One region of the Lacrimispora cavernae genome, then DNA from elsewhere that is predicted to be linked to it. Evidence: riboswitches for the same ligand, from Rfam matches in the RefSeq annotation. Region 1 holds a riboswitch; each other region holds the start of a gene.
What was found. A riboswitch is a leader RNA that binds a small molecule or an ion and turns the genes downstream of it on or off. The one in region 1 is predicted to bind thiamine pyrophosphate.
Positions count from the first base shown of each region.

Region 1 (7,885 bases):
CAGTTCCTCTTTGGTGGCTGTATTTAAATTCACCTTGTTTTTTTGTACGCTGGATGAAGCCTCTGCCTGTAAGGAAATCTCTCCCCTGGCCTTCGCCGCTTCCACCTCTTCCTTGCCAGGGACCACGATCTTCATGCCGTCCTTGACCTGCTCCGCCATATTTAAATATTCTGCCGCAGCCCGGTCAGTGACTCCGCCTGCCTTCTCGATTGCCTGAAAAACCCGGCTTCCTTCCTTAAGCTCATAAACACCGGGAGAAACAACTTCTCCGCAGATATGTACGTAGAAAGGCAGGACCGTTTCCTCTCCTGCACTTCCTATGCTGCCCTCTGCCGCCTCTATAGCCAACCGGCCGGTTCCGCCGGAAACCGGCTTTACACCGCCTGGTTCCTGGATTCCGGTTCCTGCCAGACCGTCATCCCCTGACCTGCCATCACCTGCTGCCTCAATTCCGGTAACCATTTCTCCGGAATCATAAGCCGATGCCTCTGACAGAGAAATTCCCGGCCTGCGAGCCTCCTGGCTTCTGTTCAAGCCGTAACATACACCAGCCCCTAAAACACACAGGGCCATAAGGGCGATTTTAACTTTTGGGTACTTCATGATATCCCTCCTCTTACAAAAATTCTCAAAAAAGGATACCATCTTCAGCCTATGTTACTATTCTACCTAAAGAAATAGGTAAATACAAGCACTATTTCCAAATTAATTAAATATCATGATTCCGATGATGGCAACAACAGCACCGATCAGCTTTTTCCATTCAAATCCTACCTTTTCAACGCCGAACAAGCCAAACAGCTCGATAGCGTAGGCCACAATGATCTGGGAAATTACGATAATCAGAGCCGCCTTGGCCGGCCCCAGAGTTCCCATGCTCCTCACTACCGTATAGGTGATGAATGCACCCATAACGCCGCCAATCAATAAGTACTTGGGCTGTACGTCAAAAAGGCCTGAAATGTTCTCCCTGCCGGAGAAATACCACAGGATAATGCAGGTCAAAAATGCCGTAAGCTGTACCCAGCCCGTAGATACCCACATACTGGTCTGTTTGGTCACTCCCGTATTAAAAACCCCCTGTATGCTCATAAGTGCTCCGGATATAAGAGCTATAATAAAGCCTGTCATTAAAACAACCTCCGTATCTTCAATTTGTATAGAATGAATCAAATGAATACGCCCGCATATCCACTTGATTCACAGACTCAAGGCTGAGAGACACAATTCTTTCAACCTTATTTCTTTAACTAGGTTGTACTTTATTTGCATTTTTATACTGAATTACAATTTGGTTACAAATCAGACATAGGGAAGCACCTGATGGCATAATTATCCACCTTTCAAAAATACGTTTAATCCGTCAAACGATAAATGCCAGATCCATACCGCAGTATAATTTTATATGGCTTGACAAGCCTGTAGTTTTGCGCTATACTCACAGCAAAATTATATAAATCACACACGCTAGGGGAGCCTTTGGCTGAGATTGGTAGAAACCGAACCCTCACTACTTGAACCGGATAATGCCGGCGTAAGGAAGCAACAGTAGTCCCCTCCTGCGCACACAAAGGAGGATTTTTTATGTCATTTTTTCTAACTTACTCTGCGGAAAACGAAGAGTACTTATTAAAGCCGGCCGGATACCTGCTGGTGATCATTCTGTTTGCCGCAATTTTTTTCACCCTGCATCTTCTGGGCAGATCATCTTCCAAATCTCAAAAGCTGCAGACCCGTCAGATGGTTTACTGCGCCGGCGCCATGGCGCTTGCAATGGTAACTTCCTTTATGAAAATTGTTTCTCTTCCTTTTGGCGGCTCCATCACCCTGTTTTCCATGCTGTTCATCTGCCTGATCGGCTATGTTTACGGCGTAAGGGCCGGGGTCATGACCGGGGTTGCCTACGGGATGCTGCAGTTAATAACAGGACCCTATATATTTGCTCCCCTCCAGGTTCTCCTTGATTATCCCTTAGCCTTTGGCGCTTTGGGGCTTTCCGGGCTGTTAAGCAATAAAAAGCACGGCCTTGTGACCGGATATGTGGTGGGTGTCGCCGGCCGTTACCTGTGCCATGTGATTTCAGGCTATATATTCTTTGCTTCCTATACGCCGGAAGGCATGAATCCAATTGCTTATACCCTGGGCTATAATGCTACCTATATCCTGCCGGAACTGATCCTTACCGTTGTAATCCTGTATTTCCCTCCCGTGCTGGGAGCCATTGGCCAGGTGAAGCGGCAGGCCGTAAATGGGTAAGAAGGCTTTCATAAAAAACAAGCGGCATGAAAGGAGCAGAAAGCTCCCATGCCGCTTGTTTCATTTTTACAATACCGTCTTATCAGTTTTCCATATTCTATCTTTTAAGAGCAGCTAACACCAGGTGCCTGGCCAAAACAGCTGTTGTCACAGCCCCCACACCTCCTGGTACAGGAGTTGCCATGGAGGCGGTGCCTTCTAAAGAATCAAAATCCACATCACCGCAAAGCTTCCCATTTTCATCCACATTGATCCCAACATCCACCACCACGGCATCCTTTCCTACATAAGAGGCATCCACCATCCTGGCCTGGCCTGCGGCAGCTACAAGGATCTGGGCATTTTTGCAGGTTTCCTTTAAGTCTTCTGTGCGGGTGTGGCAGATGGTGACCGTTGCATTTTCCTTTAGCATCAGCATGGATAAGGGACGCCCTACTACCATGCTTCTGCCCATGATGGCTACCCGCTTTCCGGTCAAAGGGATATCATTGGCCTTTAATACCTCCACAACTGCCTCTGCCGTACATGGTGCAAATCCCGTATCGTCTCCAGCAAATACTTTGGCGATATTTTCAGGAGATATGCCGTCTAAATCCTTTTCCGGATGGATCATGTGCTCAATGTCTTTTTCCTTTATCTGCTTTGGCAGAGGGCGCAGAAGAAGTATGCCGTCAATGTCCGGATCATCGTTGATTTTTGCAAACTCTTCCTTAAACGCTTCATCGGTTATGTCCTGGGAAAATGGAAAGCTTTCCCCTTTAAGGCCAAAGCTTTCCATTTTCTTTAAGGCTCCCCGCTCATAGGATAAGTCGTCGGGACGTTCTCCCACCCGAACAATGGCAAGCTTTGGAGTCCTTCCTTTTAAGCCGCTTAAAAGCTCTTCCACCTGTTCCTTGATTTTTGCAGACACAGCTGCGCCCTTTAAGGTTATCATGTCTGTTTTCCTCCTTATTCTGCCTTTAATGCAGCTTCCACTTTTGCATAAATGGCGTCTGCCTTTCCGGTTCCATCCTCTGCCAGCTTATCCGCCCGTTCCTGAAGCTGTAAAGCCTTTTCCCGCTGCTTCATGGATTTTGTATTGATGGAAACATTCATCTTTGCTCCCAACAGCGCAGAACGCAGGAACTGCACACCAACACCTACGTCACTGACAGCCAGACGGCTTCCCTTTTCTGCCAGAATCTCCAGGATATCAAGGGTTTCAAGGGACCGCTCCATGACCATGAGAGGAACCAGGGTAGCAGCCAGTAAATGTGTTTCAAGGACTTCCGCTTTATGCTTTTTTTCTTCCTCCGTACCGGCTGGAAGGCCGTATGCAGCCGCCAAGGGGACAAATACAACTTCGTCTTCATCCGCAAGTCTTAAAAATTCACTTTTTAAAGCTTCCAGCTTTTCAAGGAATGACTGCATTTCTTCTTCCACATCGGCATACCGCTTTTTGCCAAGGGTTAAGTTCACCACCATTTCCCCCAAAGCTGTCCCTATGGCGCCGCCAAGGCCTGCCGCCCCGCCGCCGCCCGGCGTTGGGCTTTTTGAGGATAATTTTTCAAGGAATGTGTGAATTGTAAAGTCTTGTATCATAACTATTGATCCGCCTTTCCAACCGTATTTTTATTTTCCATTATTATATAAGGGTTTCCTTAAAAATACAAGTTTATATTGAAAGGCGTTTTAAGGAAAACTCGTCAAGCTCTGATTACAGCCTTATATCTCCGTATTTTGCTGCTATGGGTGAAAATATATTCATGGTGTCTTCCGCCCGATTTTTCCATATAGACGCCCCATCTCTGCTCTTACCATCGTTTCCAGTCGACACCTGGATCCTACGAATGGGCCGCAGCAAAACTGGCATGTATAATTTTAATCAAATTGGATATTTATAAAATGCCAGTTTTTCCATATGATAGGTTTAACAAAAATATAAAATGATCTGCGAGAAAGGAGAAAATATGAACAACAACAGAACGAAAAAAATCGTTTTCAGCGCTTTGATGGCAGCCCTTACCACTGCAGCTACTATGGTTATACATATACCGTCTGCATTCAGCGGGTATATTCATCTGGGGGACGGGATGGTATTGCTAAGCGGCATGCTCTTAGGGCCAATGGCCGGTGCGGCCGCAGGAGGAATCGGCTCCATGATGGCGGATTTACTGTCCGGCTACGCTTTTTATGCGCCGGCTACCCTGATCATTAAAGCATTGGCGGCATTTTCAGGAGGATATTTGTACAGACATCTGCCTTCCGGTGGACGGACGGGCAGCTTCCGGCCACTGTCTTTTCTGGCTGCCGGATTGGTATGCAGCGCAGTAGTCACAGGAGGGTATTTCGTATTTGAACTTGCAGTATACAGCTTACCGGCTGCCATTTCTAATATTCCGTTCAATCTGGTGCAGAATCTGTTCAGTTTGATTGCAGCGGGAGCCTTGCTTCCTGTTCTGCTGCGGGTTCGGGAGATCCGGGACCTGAATAAAGAGACAGCTTCATAACAGAAAAGAAAGCCCTTGGATCCGTTTTCCAGAGGGCTTCCTTTTTTGCTTTTGACTTCAATAACCATTTAAAACTTCATCCCTTGTAGGAATAGAAGGCGCAGCGCCGGCTCTGGATACTGCAATGGAGGCTGCCTTTGCCGCATGATCCAATGCCTGTACGGGAGATTCTCCCAGAGCAAGTCCGCCTATAAAATAGCCGGTAAAGGTATCTCCTGCCCCGGTCGTATCAACCACCTGTACCGGATAGATTTTCTGCTCAAACACCTGATCACCGTCTTTGTATAACGATCCATCCTGCCCCAGGGTCAAAAGAATCTTTGCGCCCGGGAATTTTTCAGACAGCTGACCCAGGAGTTCTCTTACGCTTCCGGACCTTTGACAGATATCCCCGGCTTCTATCTCATTCAATATAAAAAACTCCACATTATGAAGAGGATAGCTCCATATTTTACGGTTCATGGGAGAGGGATTCAAAACAATTCTCATTCCTTTGCCATATGCCTGCTCCATAATATATCCAACTTCGTTGATTTCATTTTGAAGGATAAGAAAATCACCTTCCCCAAACTCATTTAAAACACAGTCCACCTGATCCTTTGTTACTTCCTGATTCGCTCCGCCATACAAAAGAATGCCATTTTGTCCTTCCGGATTCTTTTGTATTATGGCATGGCCTGTTTTATTCTTTACTCGCTTAATATTCCTTGTGTCTATGCCAAACTGCTCCAGCTGCCGGGTCAATATTTCGCCGTCCTGCTCCCCAACTGCTCCGGCATGCCAGACCTTGACTCCGCTTTTACTCAGTGCCAGAGACTGATTTAAGCCTTTTCCTCCGCAAAATACCTCCAAAGAATCCGAGGATATGGTTTCTCCCTCTCTGACAAAATGATCCACCTGGTAAACGTAATCAATATTCAGAGAACCAAAATTCAATATTTTCATATACTTCACTCCTGTCCGCTTCCCCATGGTACTTCTTCTTATCATCAATTTCGGTTCAAATACCGCAATCCCATCATCCACCTCATGAACCGTAGGCCCGGATTCCCGCCTCGATCAGATCCCAGAAACGCTCCACATCAATATCCACCGCCACATCCACATTGGCTTCTCTGTGACTGTAACCAAAGAAGTCACAATTGGTCCTTCCGTAGCTTTGTACGCTTCTGATATCCACTTCCGCATACATGGGTTTTGTCACAAGGAGCTTTGGATCAATCATTGATGCAATGGTCACCGGGTCATGGAGAGGCCCGCCTTCCCAGCCAAACACTTCCTTCTGGCTCTTATTGAAATGTCCCATCAGATCTGCAAACAGACGGGCCGCCGGGGTACCGGTCTCTTTCATTCGTTTTACGATCTGGGGATAACAGAGCACCTTCCTGGTCACATCAAGTCCTACCATGGTAATGGGACGGCCGCTGGTAAATACCACATGGGCTGCATCTGCATCGGCTATGATATTAAATTCAGCAGCCGGAGTCACATTCCCCATCTGATAGCTGCCTCCCATGAGGACAATTCTTTTTATCTTTGGTATAATACGAGGCTCCATTCTCATGGCCATGGCAATATTGGTGAGAGGCCCAGTCGGCACCAGGATAATGTCACCTTCTGATTCCATCAGCGTACGGACGAGAAACAGGACCCCATGTTCCGCCTCTTCCTTTCTCCTTAAGGGTTCAAAAACAGGACCGTCCAGTCCGCTTTCTCCATGGATATCCCCTGCAAGGAGCTGCTTATCCCGGATCATGGGCTGTCCGCAGCCGGCATAGACCGGGATATCCAGCCCTAAGTACTGGCAGATATTTAAGGCATTTCTTGTAGTCTTTTCAAGGGACTGGTTTCCTGCCACCACTGTAATGCCCAGCACCTCAAGCCCGCTGTTTCTTCCTGCAAGTAATATGTTTACCGCATCATCATGTCCCGGATCACAGTCCAGGATGACCTTTTGTTTTTCCATTGATCCTTCTCCTTTTTAAGTTTTTGCCAAGGCACTCCGTAAGCCTGTAGCCTGACTCCTATGGAATCCGTTAATCCAAACACCAGACATCCGTCCGCAGTCAGGATGGTGTGGGTGCCTCCATGGGAAACTGGCCTGCTGCCCTTAAGCGAAGACCCCATACTGTTTTATAAAATACAAACCAGACCAGTATAATCAGTATTATAACAAACCTCTCGGTAATGCACCAGTTGTAAAAGATCTCTTTCAAAAATGGAACTAGGACCATAAAAAGAGAGCTTATTGCGGATGCTCATGTCGGATTCATTCTGCCCTTCCTCTGTTTTATCTATCCAGCAAGGAAGCCGCAGCCTCGTCCATAATGAGCATATCTAATCCGCCATCTTCTTTAAGCTTCATCTCTTTTCCTATTATTCAGTCCATGATCAATCTCTGTTTTATACATCCCACAAAAAGCCGGAGCCTTTGGAAATTCTTCCGAAAGCTCCGGTATAAACATGAAAGCTAATGCTAGAAATTAAGCCCTTTTAACTTAAATTGACCAATATAATCTTTCAATAATTGTGCCTGACCATTAAGTTCTTCGCTTGCTGCAGCACTTTCTTCGGCACTTGCACTGTTTGTCTGAACAACAGTGGCGATTTCATCAATACCTGCAGTCACTTGTGAAACAGCAAATGCCTGCTCATTGGATGCTTGTGCGATTTCATTGATAAGACCAATCATCTTATCGAAACTTTCAACAACATTTCCCATTGATTGTGCAGTGCTGTCAGCTATATTGGCGCCGTTTTCCACGGCGTGTATTGTTTCTTCAATAAGCATTGTAGTATTTTTTGCTGCTTCATCTGATTTTTGTGCCAGGTTTCTAACTTCACTGGCCACAACAGCAAATCCTTTTCCAGCCTCACCAGCACGTGCAGCTTCAACAGCAGCATTAAGTGCCAGGATATTTGTTTGGAATGCAATCTCTTCAATTGTCTTGATAATTTTACTGATTTCAGCAGATTTATTATTAATATCATTCATTGCAGCGATCATTGTTTGCATTTGACCATTACTATTTTTAACTTCCTCACCTGCAGATATGGCTTCGGTGTTTGCAAGTTGCGCGTTTCCGGCATTACGCTTGATTTGCTGTGAAATTTCAGTGATTGTTGCAGAAAGCTCTTCC
Region 1 covers NZ_CP157940.1:150,940-158,824, reverse strand. The annotation lists gene ABFV83_RS00755 (helix-hairpin-helix domain-containing protein) at 1-603, opposite strand, end outside; gene ABFV83_RS00750 (DMT family transporter) at 706-1,131, opposite strand; TPP riboswitch at 1,460-1,558, shown strand; gene thiT (energy-coupled thiamine transporter ThiT) at 1,585-2,256, shown strand; gene ABFV83_RS00740 (bifunctional 5,10-methylenetetrahydrofolate dehydrogenase/5,10-methenyltetrahydrofolate cyclohydrolase) at 2,354-3,190, opposite strand; gene ABFV83_RS00735 (cyclodeaminase/cyclohydrolase family protein) at 3,205-3,837, opposite strand; gene ABFV83_RS00730 (ECF transporter S component) at 4,206-4,745, shown strand; gene ABFV83_RS00725 (ribokinase) at 4,803-5,690, opposite strand; gene ABFV83_RS00720 (nucleoside hydrolase) at 5,773-6,711, opposite strand; gene ABFV83_RS00715 (methyl-accepting chemotaxis protein) at 7,222-7,885, opposite strand, start outside.

Region 2 (7,885 bases), 300 kb from region 1:
AGGGTACATCCGGTTCCATGGGTATTTGGATTGTTGATCCGTTTACCTGAAAACCAGGTGACAGATCCGTTACAGCATAGAACATCGTCAGCCCCCTGGTCATTGTGTCCTCCTTTTAACAGGAAAGAAGTCTGAAATACCTGGGAGAGCTCCAAGGCGGCTTTTTCCATGTCTTTTCCAGTGCATATCCGCCGCCCTTTTGTGGATAAAAGGGCTTCTGCTTCCGGTATATTGGGGGTAACCAATGCTGCCAGCGGGAACAGTCTGCTTGTTAAAGCATTAACATCCTCTGGGTTTAAAAGAGAATGTCCGCTGGTTGATACCATGACCGGGTCCACGATCACGGGAGATTGGTTATACTTTCTCAGCTTTTCTGCAATGATTTCTATAGAAACGGAGGTCCCGGCCATGCCGATTTTTACAGCTTGCGGCGGAATATCGGTAAACACGGCCTCAAGCTGGGCGGCAAGCATCTCCTGGCCAACCGGTTCCGTCAGAAAAACACCTGTAGTATTTTGTGCGACCAGGGCGGTAACAACGCTGGAGCCATAGACACCCAGAGCCGCTGCGGTCTTTAAATCCGCCTGTATTCCGGCGCCGCCGCTGGGATCGGTGCCTGCTATGGTGAGGAAGGAAGGGAGAATCAGGCTCATTGGCTCACCACCTTTAAAAGCTGCTCTTTTAAGCGATGGACGGCCTCGGTAATATCCTTTTGTCCGAATATGGCGGAAACCACCGCGGCCCCGGCTGCGCCGGTTCCTTTCAGACTGGAGACATTTTCTGCGGTAATTCCTCCGATTGCCGTTACAGGAATAGGAACGGAGCGGCAGATTCCAGACAGTTGTTCCAGGGATAAGGGAATGGCATCCTTTTTTGTGGAACTTGGGAATATGGCTCCTGCGCCTATATAATCAGCCCCGTCTAGCCATGCCCTTTTCGCCTGGTCTATGTTTTTAGCAGTTACGCCCAGAATGCGGTCCGGCCCCATGAGCCGGCGGACCTCTGCCGGAGGTAAATCCTCCTGTCCTACGTGTACGCCGTCCGCATCGCACTTAAGGGCGGTTTCCACATCATCGTTGATAATCAGCGGGATTTTGTAACGCCTGGTAATCTGGCGGACCATAATGGCTTCTTCCAGAAATGCGTTTTTATCCATGTGCTTTTCACGGAGCTGGAGAAGGGTCACCCCGGCAGAAAGAGCTTCTTCGATCTGGGCTTCTAAGGTTTTTTCTCCTGTAAATGTCTGGTCTGTTACCGCATACAGGAGCAGCATGTCTTTATGAAACTTCAATGTTTATCCCTCCTTTTAAGGTGCTGTCATCCAGAAGGCTTATCTCATCAATAAAGCAGCAGCGGAAGCTGCTTGTACCAGCCTGGAGTGTCTCCGTTTTTTTAGCAGCCCGCTCCCCGCAAAGGCCGGCGGCAGCCGTGGCAAGAGCGGCTGCCTGGAAAACGGCGTGTTGGGAGGAGGCAGGCCCGGCGGATGCCACATAGGCGGCAATGATACCGTCCAGCATACAGCCGCTTCCCGCAATACGGGTCATTTGGGGACAGCCGTTCCTGATAAGACAGGTTTCCTTCCCGGAAGTTACGATATCAATGGCCCCGGTCATGACGGCCACAGCCCCGGTTGCAGCACTCAGTGCCCTGGCTGTTTCCTTAAGAGCCTCCATGGTATCTTCCCTTATTTCATCAGAAAAAGAAGCATCAACTCCCCGGGCTGAGGAATCAGAGCTGTTTCCGCTTTTTCCATTTTTTCCGGTCAGTTCCTTTAACAGGATCCTAAGCTCTGACGCATTTCCCCTGATAACAGTTGCTTTTACTTCTTTTAGAAGGGAAAGAGCCATTTCGGTCCTGTAACGGGATGCGCCGATTCCTACCGGGTCAAAGATGACCGGGTGGTTTCGCCGGTTTGCTTCCAGCCCGGCCTTTATCATTGCAGCTTCTGTAGTCTCTTTGGGGGTTCCTATGTTTAAAAGAAGGCAGTCGGACAGGGCGGATATTTCTGAAGCTTCTTCCGGCTGGTCCGCCATAATGGGAGAACCGCCGCAGGCCAGAATGATATTTGCCACGTCTCCTGCCGTCACATAGTTGGTGATGCAGTGGACGATGGGCTTCTTTTCCCGGACCAGCCCGGCCAGGGAATCATGAAACTTCCTATTCATATTCAACATCCTCCTATTCGTTGATGAGCCGTTCAAAATAGGAGAACAGGCCAAGGCGGCGCAGCATTGCCAGTAAGACCGCAGCCAGTATGGTCCCCGCCAGGGTGCTCATGAAAAACGGAGCTACAAAGAAAAAGACGGCTACTTCTTTTCCCATGAGAAGGGCTGCCACCGGATAGCAGAGCAGCCCACCGATGAGCCCTGTCCCAATTACTTCCCCAAGATAAGCCGGCAAAAGCTTCCTGGTCTTTTGAAACAGACAGGCCCCGAGAAATGCCCCTGCCATGCTTCCCGGAAAGGCAAGCAGACTTCCGGTTCCCATAAGATTCCGTATAAGAGAAGCGGAGAAAGCCATGGAAACGCCATAGATGGGTCCTAAGAACACCCCTGCCAGGACATTAGCCAGGTGCTGTATTGGAAAGCATTTAGAAGCTCCCACCGGAATGGAAAAGCCGGAGAGGGCTACCGTAAGGGCTGTCAGCATTCCGCTGACCACCAGCTTTTTCACCCGCACCCTGGAGGCAGCAGAAGAATTGCTACAAATAGTAGGTGATATTCGATCATTCATGAAAATTCCTCCTGTTTATGTAATTTAAAAATTTTCATAAGCTATCATTCATCGTAAATATTGACGATTTCCCCGTCCAGAATCCGGTTCATATTTTTCATGGCACAGAAATTGCCGCACATGGAGCAGGTATCTTCTTTTTCCGGTTTTGACGCTGCCCGGTAGCGTCTGGCTTTTTCCGGGTCAATAGCCAGTTGGAACATGGCTTCCCAATCCAGCCGTTTCCTGGCATCGCTCATCTTATGATCCCACTCCCTTGCGCCCCTGATGCCTTTGGCAATATCAGCCGCATGGGCCGCAATCCGGGCGGCAACGATTCCTTCTTTCACATCTGCTCCATCCGGCAGCTTCAAATGCTCTGCAGGAGTTACATAGCAGAGAAATGCCGCTCCGGCAGCAGCTGCCACTGCTCCTCCGATGGCAGCGGTGATATGGTCATATCCCGGCGCAATATCTGTGACAAGGGGTCCCAGAACATAAAAGGGTGCACCCTTGCAGATGGTCTGCTGTATTTTCATATTAGCTGCAATCTGATCCAAAGGCATATGGCCGGGGCCTTCAATAATTACCTGTACATGTTTCTCCCATGCCCTTTTTGTCAGTTCCCCAAGAGTCACCAGCTCCTCGATCTGGGAAATATCAGATGCATCTTCAATGCATCCCGGACGGCAGGCGTCTCCCAGGCTTAAGGTCACGTCATGCTTCTGACAGATTTCCAGAATGCGGTCATAATGCTCATAAAAGGGATTCTCTTCACCGGTCATCTCCATCCAGGCAAAGACGATAGACCCGCCTCTTGAAACAATGTTGGTCAGCCGTTTTGTTTCCTTGAACCGCCTGGCAGTCTGCTTGTTGATTCCAACGTGAATGGTCATAAAGTCCACCCCGTCTTCCGCGTGCATTTCCACGATCCGTATCCATTCCTCAGCGGTGATTTCCCGAAGAGGCTTGTGATAGTAAACCACAGCATCGTAGATCGGAACCGTGCCAATGATAGCCGGACATTCGGCCGTCAGCTTCCTGCGGAATTTCCGGGTATCCCCAAAGGAGCTTAGGTCCATAATGGACTCTGCTCCCATGAGAACTGCGTCCTTTACTTTCTCAAGCTCCATGTCCAGGTCATTCAAATCCCTGGAGGTTCCCAGATTCACATTGATCTTTGTACTCAGCATGGAGCCGATCCCGCTGGGCTTTAAACAGCTGTGGTTCTTATTTGCCGGAATGGCGGCTTTTCCTTCTGCTACCAGCTCCCGGAGCTTTTCCGGCTCCCATTGCTCGTGTTCAGCTACTGCCGTCAGTTCCTTTGTCAGAATGCCTTTTCTTGCGGCATCCATTTGTGTGGTGTAATTCATTTTTGTTCCTCCTTTGTCTCGTAAGCGGAGGGATTGTAAGGGCTCATTGCGCGCAAAAAGAGCCTATACCAACAGGTATAGGCTCGGAACTATGCAATCATCCTATATGAATCCCTACGTTGGCATTACCCAAATCAGGTTATAAAGGTCGAAGTTGATTACTTCCTCTCAGCCCGCCTACGAGCTCCCTCTTGTGGCACTAGTGTAGCATTCCCCTTTCTGCTTGTCAAGGAAAACCTCCCGGACCGGCTGTCAGCCGGAAATGGCGGCCTTCATTTCCTTTACATAGTCGCAGACAGGTCCTATACAGTCTTTTCCATATTTTGCGGCGATTTTCACAATGGCGCTGCCCACAATGACTCCGTCCGCATGTTGACTCAATTCCCCTGCCTGCTCCGGTGTGGAGATGCCAAAGCCAATGGCGCAGGGAATATTCTTTGTCTCCTTTACAAGAGAAACCATTTCCCTGATGCCTGTGCCTAGTTCATTTCTCACACCGGTCACGCCCATGGAAGAAACGCAGTAGATAAATCCTTCCGATTCTGATGCAATGGTCCGAATGCGTTCCTTTGAAGTGGGAGCGATGAGAGAGATCAGTTCGACCCCGTATTTTTTGCAGAAGGGCAGCAGTTCCTCCCGTTCCTCAAAGGGCATATCCGGCACGATCAGGGCGTCAATGCCGCTTTCTGCCGAATTTTTTATAAACCGTTCACTTCCATAGACGAAAACAGGATTGATATAAGTCATAAAAGCCAGAGGAACATCGGTTTTTTGGCGTATCCGTTTTACAGAATCAAAAAGCTTATCCGTAGTGGTTCCTGACGCCAAAGCCCTCATATCGGCTTCCTGGATCACGATCCCTTCTGCAATCGGGTCAGAAAAAGGGATTCCAAGCTCAATGAGATCTGCTCCGGCTAAAGCCATGGCAGGAACCAGCTCCTCTGTGGTGGCAAGGTCAGGATCTCCAGCCGTGATAAATGGGATAAATGCCTTTCCCCTTAAAAATACTTCACTTATTCTACTCATAGATTTCAACCCCCTTATAACGGGCAATGGCTGCCACATCCTTGTCGCCCCGCCCGGATAAATTGATGACGATGACCTCATCCTTTTCCATGGAAGGAGCGATCTTTCTGGCATAGGCTACTGCATGTGCGCTTTCAATAGCCGGAATGATCCCTTCCAGACGGGATAAGTATTCAAAGGCTTTCACAGCCTCCTGGTCCGTAACAGAGACGTAGGCGGCTCTTCCCGAATCATGAAGTGCTGCGTGCTCCGGCCCTATGCCCGGATAGTCAAGTCCTGCGGAAATGGAGAAAACAGGGGCGATCTGGCCGTACTCATCCTGGCAGAAATAGGATTTCATGCCGTGGAAGATTCCAAGAGAGCCTGTGGAAATGGTAGCCGCGTGCTTTCCTGTCTCAATGCCGTGCCCTGCGGCCTCGCAGCCCACCAACTTCACGGAAGGTTCATTTATAAATTCATGGAAGATTCCCATGGCATTGCTTCCTCCGCCCACGCAGGCGATCACCATGTCAGGAAGCTTCCCTTCTGCTTCCTTTAGCTGAGTGCGGACCTCTTTGCCGATGATGCTCTGAAAGTCCCTGACAATGGTGGGAAATGGGTGAGGGCCCATGACTGACCCTAAGACATAATGGGTGTCAGCCACCCGGTTGGTCCATTCCCTCATGGTCTCATTGACCGCATCTTTTAGGGTCTGGGTGCCGCTTGTTACTGCGTGGACCTTTGTGCCTAAAAGCTCCATACGGAATACATTTAAGGCCTGACGGTCCGTATCCTCTTTTCCCATAAAGACCTCGCATTCCATTCCCATGAGAGCGGCGGCGGTAGCAGTGGCAACGCCGTGCTGCCCGGCCCCTGTTTCAGCGATGACCCGGGTCTTTCCCATCTTCTTTGCAAGAAGGACCTGGCCCAGGGCGTTGTTGATCTTGTGGGAGCCGGTGTGGTTTAAATCCTCCCGCTTTAAATAAATTTTCGCTCCGCCTAAGTCTTTCGTCATCCGCTCTGCGCAGTAGAGCAGGGAGGGCCTTCCCGTATATTTTTTGTGAAGCTCCTGAAGCTCTTTTAAGAACTCCTCGTCATGGCTGTATTTCTCATAAGCTTCTTCCAGTTCATTTACTGCATTCATCAGCGTTTCGGGGACAAACTGTCCGCCGTGCTGTCCAAACTTTCCTTTTGACATGGCTGTTCACTCCTTACTATTTGTATGATTTCTTTTATTTTCCCTGGGTCTTTTTTGCCCTCTGTTTCCACAGAACTGCTTAGATCCAGGCAAAAGGCCTTTGTTTTCATGGCCTGCTTTATGTTTGAGGCATCGATGCCTCCGGCCAGGAACCAGGGCTTTTTTATGTCCGGTACCATGGACCAGTCAAAGGTCTTCCCGCTGCCGCCATAAAGTCCTTTTGTATAAGCATCAAAAAGCAGGAAGTCTGCGGGAAGGTCCTCTGCCTCCTTCATATCCTCTGCCTGCCGGACCCGTATGGCCTTTATGACAGGAAGGCCGGGGGCCAGGCGGCTTTTTAGTTCCATCATATAATCCCGGTCCTCATTGCCGTGAAGCTGTATAAGGTCAATGGTTCCACTCTCTGCAAGGGACAGGATATCTTCTATGGGGCTGTTTACGAAAACGCCTACTGCAGGTATCTCCGGCAGCATCAGCTCCTTAAGCATCTTTGCCTCTGGTCCTGTAAGGCGGCGCTTTCCAGGAGCAAATACGAAGCCAGCGTAATCCGGCTTTAAGGCGTTTACTGCCAGAATGTCCTCCCTGCGGGTCAGGCCGCATATTTTGATTAGTTTTCCTTTGGAAATCATTGGGCGGCCCTCTTCAATCCACTTAAGATTTCTTTTTTGTCAGGGGAACGCATCAGGCTTTCCCCGATCAATACAGCATTGGCCCCGGCTTCTGACAGGAGCCTGATGTGGGCCCCGCTTTTGATCCCGCTTTCCGCCACGAAAAGCACGTCAGAGGGTACCATGCTCCTTAAGCGGAGGCAATTGTTAAAATCCACCTCAAAGGTTTTTAAATTCCGGTTATTCACTCCGATGATCCTGGCTCCTGCGGTCAGGGCGGAGTGGACCTCCTCTTCGTCATGGGCCTCCACAAGGGCGCTTAAGCCAAGGCTTTTGCACAGCCTTAATCCTTCTTTCAGGGCTTTTGTATCTAAGAGAGCGCAGATGAGAAGAACTGCGGCCGCGCCTATGGCCTTTGCCTCATAGATCTGGTAGGGGTCCACCGTGAAATCCTTTCTGAGAAGGGGAATATTCACCTCATGGCCGATCTCTGTTAAGTAGCTGCTGTTTCCGAGGAAATATTCCGGTTCCGTAAGAACGGAAATGGCATCTGCCCCGGCAGCTTCGTAATCCTTTGCAATCTCCACATAGGGGAATACCGGGGCAATGAGGCCCTTTGACGGAGAGGCACGCTTTACCTCGCAGATAAAGGAAATGTCTGGAGAGGAGAGGCTTTGTTCAAAGGAAAGACCTCTATCCTTTGTTGCTTCAAAGGCTTTCAGTGCCAGTTGTTCCATGGTCTTCATGGAGATTTTTTCTTTTGCCGCCTCCGCCCTTTTTTTAGAGGAGGCAGCCAGGACGTCAAGTATCATAAAGCCACCTCCCTGGTCATTTTTACAAACTCTTCAAGCTTTCCGGCAGCTTTTCCTGAATCAATGAGGTGAGCCGCCTTTTCGATGCATTGGGAAATGGTGCAGTCATCGATTCCCAGGTACAGGCTTAAGGCAGAGTTTAAGATGACGATATCCCGCTTTGGCCCATGGAGCCTA
Region 2 covers NZ_CP157940.1:4,338,799-4,346,683, forward strand. The annotation lists gene thiD (bifunctional hydroxymethylpyrimidine kinase/phosphomethylpyrimidine kinase) at 1-653, opposite strand, end outside; gene thiE (thiamine phosphate synthase) at 650-1,291, opposite strand; gene thiM (hydroxyethylthiazole kinase) at 1,278-2,165, opposite strand; gene thiW (energy coupling factor transporter S component ThiW) at 2,179-2,733, opposite strand; gene thiC (phosphomethylpyrimidine synthase ThiC) at 2,778-4,085, opposite strand; TPP riboswitch at 4,180-4,286, opposite strand; gene trpA (tryptophan synthase subunit alpha) at 4,338-5,111, opposite strand; gene trpB (tryptophan synthase subunit beta) at 5,104-6,288, opposite strand; gene ABFV83_RS20335 (phosphoribosylanthranilate isomerase) at 6,234-6,917, opposite strand; gene trpC (indole-3-glycerol phosphate synthase TrpC) at 6,914-7,708, opposite strand; gene trpD (anthranilate phosphoribosyltransferase) at 7,705-7,885, opposite strand, start outside.
Region 2: another riboswitch for thiamine pyrophosphate. It lies ahead of thiC (phosphomethylpyrimidine synthase ThiC); the one in region 1 lies ahead of thiT (energy-coupled thiamine transporter ThiT).

Region 3 (7,885 bases), 2.1 Mb from region 1:
ACCTACAATTTCCGCACCCTTTTCATACAAATATCTTAAAATATACTTTGCCATTTTTCCACAGCCATACTGTACCACACGGATCTTTTCGTTATTCATCATCGTCGTCATCCTTTCCATATAAGAACTTGTTTTGGAGCAAAGCTCCTGATGCATTCATTATAAAGGTTATAGATGGTATCAGGTCAATGGAGCAAAATAACCAAATATCAGGACAGGCGGACCGGCACCTGAAGGCGCAGGAACATACCCCTTTCCTTATAATCCAGAGGCATCTCAACGATGACTTCGCAGATGTAATCTCCGATCACCGTGTAATGATTTTCTTCTATGGTGGCAAGCAGGCGGTCTATGTATTCTTTTTCTTTGGAAAAGCGGTCACAATAGATACAAAGATAGGAATTGGCCGGTATGACGGTAATCAGCTCTTCCTCAACGTATTCCTGGTCCACGAATACGAACACCTGAGTGGAATACAGGTTTCGCTTCATAAAATTCTCCCGTTTTAAAATGGTCCCTGCATTGGCAAAGTAAAACGGAGATATCTTACGGGCGCCCATATCCTCTTTTAGGCTGCGCAGAAGACGTTCGTATTCATCGATTTCATAGTCATAAAAATTAGTTTTGGTCTCTTTTACATACATCCGGCGTTTTGGTATGTACTCCATAACTATAGCCCCATCGGGAGGAGCCGCCTCATAACGGTCATAGCTGTCAAGAGTCCGTTCAATGGCCCGCTTTTGAAGATTAAGTTCCACGATCTTCTGGTCAATGGCATCTCTGTTTTCCCTAAGAAGCTGTTTTACCCGTCCCATATCCCACTTTTTCATGTGAATCCGGATCTCCTTTAAGGGCATCCCCAAGGCTTTCATGTACCGGATCATGTCAAGCTGGGCACTTTGGCGAATGTCATAGTAGCGGTATCCTGTATTTTCATCCCTGTTTACGGGCGAAAACAACCCTTCCCTGTCGTAAAGTCTCAGGGTCTGCTCTGATATGTGATTGATTTTCGCCATTTCTCCAATCGTCATTTTTTTAACATTGAAATTTGTCAACTTTATCATATTCATCAATCTCCGCAGTCAATCTCCATGGTTTCTCTCTTTATTATACAAAATTAACTTGATACTTACAATAAGGTTTTTGATATTTCTTTCACATAATCCAGACAAAAACAGCGGGCTTTTCAAAAGCCCGCATGCTATCATATTCCTTCCAAATGCTTTAAAATCTCTCTCTTATATTCCAGAAATTCCTTTGAAATGTTAAAATCCTTTTCCCGGGGTTTTGGTTCCTTTATGACGATCTCCTTTGTAATCCGGCCGGGATATCCGGTCAGAATGCAGATACGGTCTGATAAAAGAATGGCTTCGTCAATATCATGGGTAATAAAAAGGGTGGAAAGATGAATGTCATCCATCACCTTTAAATACCACTCATGTACCCCCCGTTTTGTCATCATATCAAGAGCGGAAAAGGGCTCATCAAGAAGAGCGATTCGATTGGAAAAAAGGTAGGTCCTTAAAAGGGCCGCCCTCTGTCTCATGCCGCCGGATAACTGGGAAGGATACTGCTTTTCCGTTCCCTCCAGGCCAAACAGCTTAAAATATTCTCCCGCTTTTTTCCTGGCGCCGGCTTTCTTCATGCCCTTAATGAGAAGGGGAAGGGCCACGTTGTCCACGATGGTGCGGTAAGGCAGCAAAAGGTCCTTTTGCAGCATATAGCTGACAAACCCAGGTTTTCCTGTGATTTCCTCTTCATTCAGATACACATGTCCCTCATCCGGCAGAGAAAGGCCTGCAATGATATGAAACAATGTGGTCTTTCCTCCTCCGCTGACTCCAAGAAGAGATACCAGTTCCCCTTCCTTAAGCTCTAAGGACACTCCTTTTAAGACCGCCTTTCCATCAAAGGATTTTGTAATGCCTTCCACCTTTAAGTGCGTCATGGTTTCCTCCTATATTTCTGCAGGCAATGAGCCTCCCCATATCTTACTTGGGAGAATTTTGCTGAGGCAGATAATCATTTGAAAATCCGGCGTTTTCCGGAATCTCAGAACCGGAAAGGCCGTTCTCATTCAGCCAGCCATAAAACCTGTTCCACCGTACAGGGTCTATATATCCCCATGCATCCACTTCAGCCTTATACTGATCCGCCAGATATTTCTGGCTTTCCATTACCAGTTTCTCATCAAGCTCCGGCGCTGCCTTAAGTAATATGCCGGCCGCTCCTTCCGGATCTTTTACGGCCTCCTCATACCCCTTGCTCACAGCCCTTAAAAAGGCTTTGGCTGTCTCAGGATCCTGCTTTAAGAATTCATCTCCCGCAATAATGACCGGCGTATAATAATCAAACACAGGATTCAAATCTGCAAATGCAAAGTAATCCGTATCAAGGTCTTCTACTTCCATCTTAATACCTGCCCATGCATAAAAGATCCAGATGGCATCTACTGATTTTGACTTTAATGCGGAAACCTCATCCGTTACCGTACTGGGAACCAGCTGAACTTTGGAAAAATCGCCTCCATCGGCTTCTACCACATCTTTGACCATGGCCTTTTCCACCGGAATATCCCAGGTGGCATATTTCTTTCCTTCCATTCCCTTTGGAGACGCCATCCCCTCCCCTTTTCTGGAAATGATTCCGGAGGTGTTATGCTGGATGACCGCTGCTACTGCTGTGATGGGAAGGGCATCTTCCCCTGCCAGGGCCGGAGCCATGGAATCCTGAAAAGACATACCAAACTGGGCTTTCCCGGAAGCTACTAAAACTGCCGCCCCATCCTCGGGGGGCTGAACGATTTCTACCTGAAGCCCTTCGTCTTTGAAATACCCCTTTTCTTCTGCAACATAAAGTCCAGTATGATTGGTATTGGGCGTCCAGTCCAGAACAAATGTTATCTTTTTCAAATCCGATGGATTCGTACTTACCGCCTGTTTCCCACTTCCTCCGCAGGCAGTTAAAAATGCGGCGGCCACTGCAGCCGTACAAATTGCCAAACCTGTTTTTTTCATTTTTTCCTCCAATTCTATCCTATCACTGATTATCCCATGGCATGCATTTCTTAGACAGCATGTCCACACCTTTCATAAGAAGAAGACTGATGGCCGATATGAGAAAAATGACCGCAAACATCTTATCAAAGGCAAAGGATTTTTTCACCCGGGTCATGTAAACGCCCAGCCCGCCAAAGCCTCCCAGCCATTCGGAAATGACTGCCCCAACCACTGCATAGGAAACCGAAATCCGAAGGCTTGCAAAAAACTGCCCCATGGCTCCGGGAAGCTTGATATAGCGGAATATTTTTACTTTTCCGGCTCCCATGGACTTTAAAAGGTTCACTGCATCCGGATTTACTGACTTAAAACCTGTAAGCATGCCCACGGTTATGGGAAAGAAGGTGGTCAATACGATGAGGATCACCTTGGGAGCCATTCCATAACCAAACCATAATACCAAAAGAGGGGCAATGGCTACCGTTGGAACGGTCTGGGTCAGGACAATAAGCGGATAAAAGGCCTGGTAAAGACCTGCAAAATGATCCATGATCACAGCGATCACAAAACCGGTCGCCACCCCCAGAAAAAGCCCGGTGAATGCCTCGGCAAGGGTGATTCCTGCATTGACCGCCAATACCGGGAATTCCGTTACAAATGCCCTCCCAACGCTGATGGGCGATGGGAGCATAAACCGGTCCACAAGGCCCAAAGTACTGATTCCCTGCCATAAGATGAAAAGACAGGCAACCGCCGAGCAGGACCAAAGCTTACTTGTGATGCTTTGTGACTTTTTTATCAATGGTAAGTACCTCCCCTTCCGGCCGGTAGGTGACTTTAATATAAGCGGCAACAGAAGGGGCACCTGCCCTGATGGCAATGTGCTGGCATTCCTTAACAATATCCATCAGCTGGTCATAATCCCCTTCAATGGCGGTTTCAAAAGGCCCTACATAATAATTCAGTCCGGTGCTTTTGATATAATCAATTACCTGGTCAACGATACGGATCAGTTCCTCATCATTTTTTGCCTCCGGCAATGTCTGGATCGCTACGCTTGCATTCATGTCTCATCTCTCCTTTTATCTATTAGAAAACAAAAAAACCGCCCGGATATCCGGGCGGGTGAACAGGCTTAGCCTGAAAGCTTCCTACGCTGGCATTATCCAGATCAGGTTACAGGGTTTAAGACAATACTGTCTTATCTCAGCCGGACTTTCTCCAGCACCCCTTTTAATTTTCAATGCAAGTATACATCAGACAGACGGGAATGTCAATCCCGGCTTCCTAGGTCAGCAGATTCCGCATGCTGCTCAAACTGATCCCCAGGGTGGACGTATTATGAAGCAGAGCCGAGACCGTGGGGGACATGGCCCCTCCCACTCCCAGAAGGATAAGGCCCGTATTAACGCCAACAATGCTTCTGTAATTTTTATGGATCCGCTTCATCAGGCTGTCACTTAACAGCTTCAGCGTAACGATTTCATAAAGATTGTCCGCCGCAATGGTGATATCCGCAATTTCCCTGGCAATCTCAGCTCCGTCACTGATGGCGATCCCCACATCCGCTGCGGAAAGGGCAGGCGAATCGTTGATCCCGTCCCCCACCATGATGACCACATTTCCTGATGCCTTTTCCCGTTCTATAAAACGGGCCTTTTCCTCAGGGAGTACCTCTGAATAATATTCATCCACCCCTACTCTGGCGGCAACAGCCGCTGCGGTCCGCTCGCTGTCTCCTGTCATCATGACCGTTTTGCATATCCCTGCCTTTTTAAGGGAATTTACAACTGCCGCAGCCTCCTCCCGAAGAGGATCTTCAATGCAGATCACTGCTGATAGCTTTTGGTCAATGGCAAGATAAAGGTGGGAACAGTCCTCGGGCAGGCTCTCAAATTTCTCCCGGTAAGCCTCAGCCACCTTACAGCCTTCATCCTCAAAGATAAAATGATAACTGCCAATGACCACTTTTCTTTCGTTTATGGACGAAGCAATCCCGTGAGCCACGATATATTCCACCTTGGAATGCATTTCCTCATGCTCCAGCCCCTGGTTTCTGGCAGCCGTCACCACTGCCTTTGCCATGGAGTGGGGGAAATGCTCCTCCAGACAGGCGGCGATCCGAAGCATTTCTTCCGGACTCTCTTCTCCAAAGGTAACCACGTCCTTCACGGTTGGCCTTGCTTTTGTAAGAGTTCCGGTCTTGTCAAAGACAATGGTCACAGCCTCTGCCACTGCCTCCAGATATTTGCCTCCCTTAACGGTTATGTGGTACATGCCTGCCTCCCGGATGGCTGATAGCACAGAAATTGGCATGGCAAGCTTTAGCGCGCAGGAAAAGTCCACCATCAGCACGGAAAGTGCCCTTGTCACATTTCCCGTAAGCAGCCAGGTAAGACCTGTGCCCATAAGTGTATAGGGCACCAGCTTATCAGCCAGATGACCGGCCTTGCTTTCCATGGAAGATTTCAGCTTTTCCGATTCCTCGATCATGGTAACGATCTTTTCAAACCGGGTGGAGCCGGAAACTTCCCGGACCTTGATGGTCAATTCGCCTTCTTCCACCACGGTTCCTGCATATACATATCCATCCGCCTCTTTTTTCACGGGAAGGGATTCTCCTGTCAGGGAAGCCTGGTTGACCATACCTTCTCCGGAAATCACGGCTCCGTCAAAAGGAATGACATTTCCCATGTGCACCACCACCTCATCTCCAGGTACAATGGAGGAAGCCTCCACCAGCACTTCCTGTCCGCCGCTTAAGAGCCAGACCCTGCTGACATTTAAGGACATGCTTCTGGCCAGATCACCAACGGATTTTTTATGGGTCCATTCCTCTAAAAGTTCTCCGATCCCAAGCAAAAACATGACGGAACCTGCTGTCTCCAGTTCGCCGCGCAGCACGGATACGCCGATGGCCACGGCATCTAGGACCGCCACCTCAAGCTTTCCTCTAAGAAGAGACTTGATCCCCCTGACAAGATATTTCATAGACTGAAGCCCGATATGGAACGTTTTTATGGGGCCGGGAATAAAAAGCTTCCTCACTGCCCGCATCATCACCCTGCCCACAAGCCTTTCCTGGTACTCAGCATTCAGCTCACGCCCGGAATGCTCGATCACCCCGGCAGGTACTTCAACAGAATCATACCTAAAACGTTTCAGGGCTTCCAGGATTTCCTCTCTGATACCAACGTAGGAGATCACCGCATCGCCGGTGCGCTCATAGACCTTAACTCCAGTCACATTTTTCAAGCCGTGAAGGTAATACAACAAAGTGTCGGCTTCCCGGCAGGTCATCCGCGGCTGGGAAAGACGGACCCGGAGTCTTCCTGACATTTCATGTTTGATGATAAATCTCACGTCTGATCCTCCTATAGAAAACGGGGCCCTTTTCTCTTTTGGCCCCGCTCTCTCCTTTTCTTTTGTCGTCTATTGCGCCTTACTGCTGCCGTCTTCAACTGATTCCGGTTCCTCTCCGACCTCAGCTTCCTTTGCTGCCCGCTCTTCATTGATCTGCTTTGCTTCCGCAAGGATGTCCTCTGCGTTCTCCTGAACCAGGGTGGCCGTCTTCATCACGCAATCCTTTGCCCGTAAAGCGGCTGCTGTACAATTGGTGTAGACCTTCTTCGCATCCTTACTGGAAAGAAGCTTGACTCCCGCTGTTCCAAAGAGCACGCCTCCGGCAAAGATTCCTGCCTTTTTAAGCTTTAAAATATCCCACATCTTTTGTGTCCTCCTCTATGCTTCCAGATTTTCTCTTTTGTAGTGCAATCATATCAAGCATAGTTTTACCAGTCAAATACAATTCCGTTTATTGATAAATTTTATCATTTTCGGGCCGTTTTGGTCACCTTGTCCCAATGCTTTAATGCCAATGCCCCGATCAGCGGATCGTACATCACTCCCAGATTCTTTTCGATTTCTTCATAGCAGTGTTCCATAGAATAAGCACTCCGGTATCCCCGGTCCGACGTCATAGCATCGATGGAATCACAGATGGCTATGATCCTGGCGCCCAGAGGGATCTCCTCTCCCTTTAAGCCTTCCGGATACCCTTTTCCGTCAAAGCGTTCATGGTGATGCAGGACAATATCCTTCAGCTCCTTTAAATGACGGGACTTGCTTAAAATATCAGCCCCTATTCTGGGATGCTTTTTCATGGCCGCCCATTCTTCCTCGGAAAGCTTTTCCGGCTTATTTAAAATAGAATCAGGAATCCCGATTTTTCCGATGTCATGAAGGTGAGCGGCTATATGTATCTTCTCTATTTCCTTTTTATCAAGCCCTAAAAACTCCGAAAGGGCCAGCGCCATATCGCTGACCCTCTGGGAATGCCCCGCGGTATAGGGGTCTTTGGCATCCAATGCACTCACAATGCATTCGATGATTTCATGATAATCCACACTGCCTGAACATAATTCTAATTCTGGTCCCCTATCCATAAATTTCTATACTCATCCCTCCAGTTAGTCAATGCTAACCACATATTAAATGCAATCTGCATTCTCACAATCACAGGGCTTTACTATAATAGAAGATATCTTCTGGCCATCCAAATATCCGCAGGCACTAAGCCCTGCCTGAACCACCTGATTCCAGTTCTTGGCAGAAAGCTGATAAGTAGTCTCATCGTCTAAAACCACCGTACATGCCTCTTCCATGGGACAGGTATCCGAATAAACAACTTTATACATGTTCTTCCGGCTGATGGCTCCGATTTCTTCCAGGATATTGACCATCCGGTAGACGGTCGCAGCACCGATGGTTTCATCCACGCCTGATGCCTTATAATAAATCTCCTTGCAGCTGGAACATTCATGCTCCAGTATAACATCTAACAGCGTACAACGCTGCTTTGTGATCCTGCAGCCTCTTGCCTTCAG
Region 3 covers NZ_CP157940.1:2,587,607-2,595,491, forward strand. The annotation lists gene ABFV83_RS12230 (dihydrodipicolinate reductase) at 1-102, opposite strand, end outside; gene ABFV83_RS12235 (MerR family transcriptional regulator) at 210-1,064, opposite strand; gene ABFV83_RS12240 (ABC transporter ATP-binding protein) at 1,205-1,948, opposite strand; gene ABFV83_RS12245 (ABC transporter substrate-binding protein) at 1,992-3,017, opposite strand; gene ABFV83_RS12250 (ABC transporter permease) at 3,040-3,801, opposite strand; gene ABFV83_RS12255 (thiamine-binding protein) at 3,770-4,066, opposite strand; TPP riboswitch at 4,130-4,241, opposite strand; gene ABFV83_RS12260 (heavy metal translocating P-type ATPase) at 4,287-6,362, opposite strand; gene ABFV83_RS12265 (DUF6110 family protein) at 6,432-6,725, opposite strand; gene ABFV83_RS12270 (HD-GYP domain-containing protein) at 6,830-7,444, opposite strand; gene ABFV83_RS12275 (transcriptional repressor) at 7,490-7,885, opposite strand, start outside.
Region 3: another riboswitch for thiamine pyrophosphate. It lies ahead of ABFV83_RS12255 (thiamine-binding protein); the one in region 1 lies ahead of thiT (energy-coupled thiamine transporter ThiT).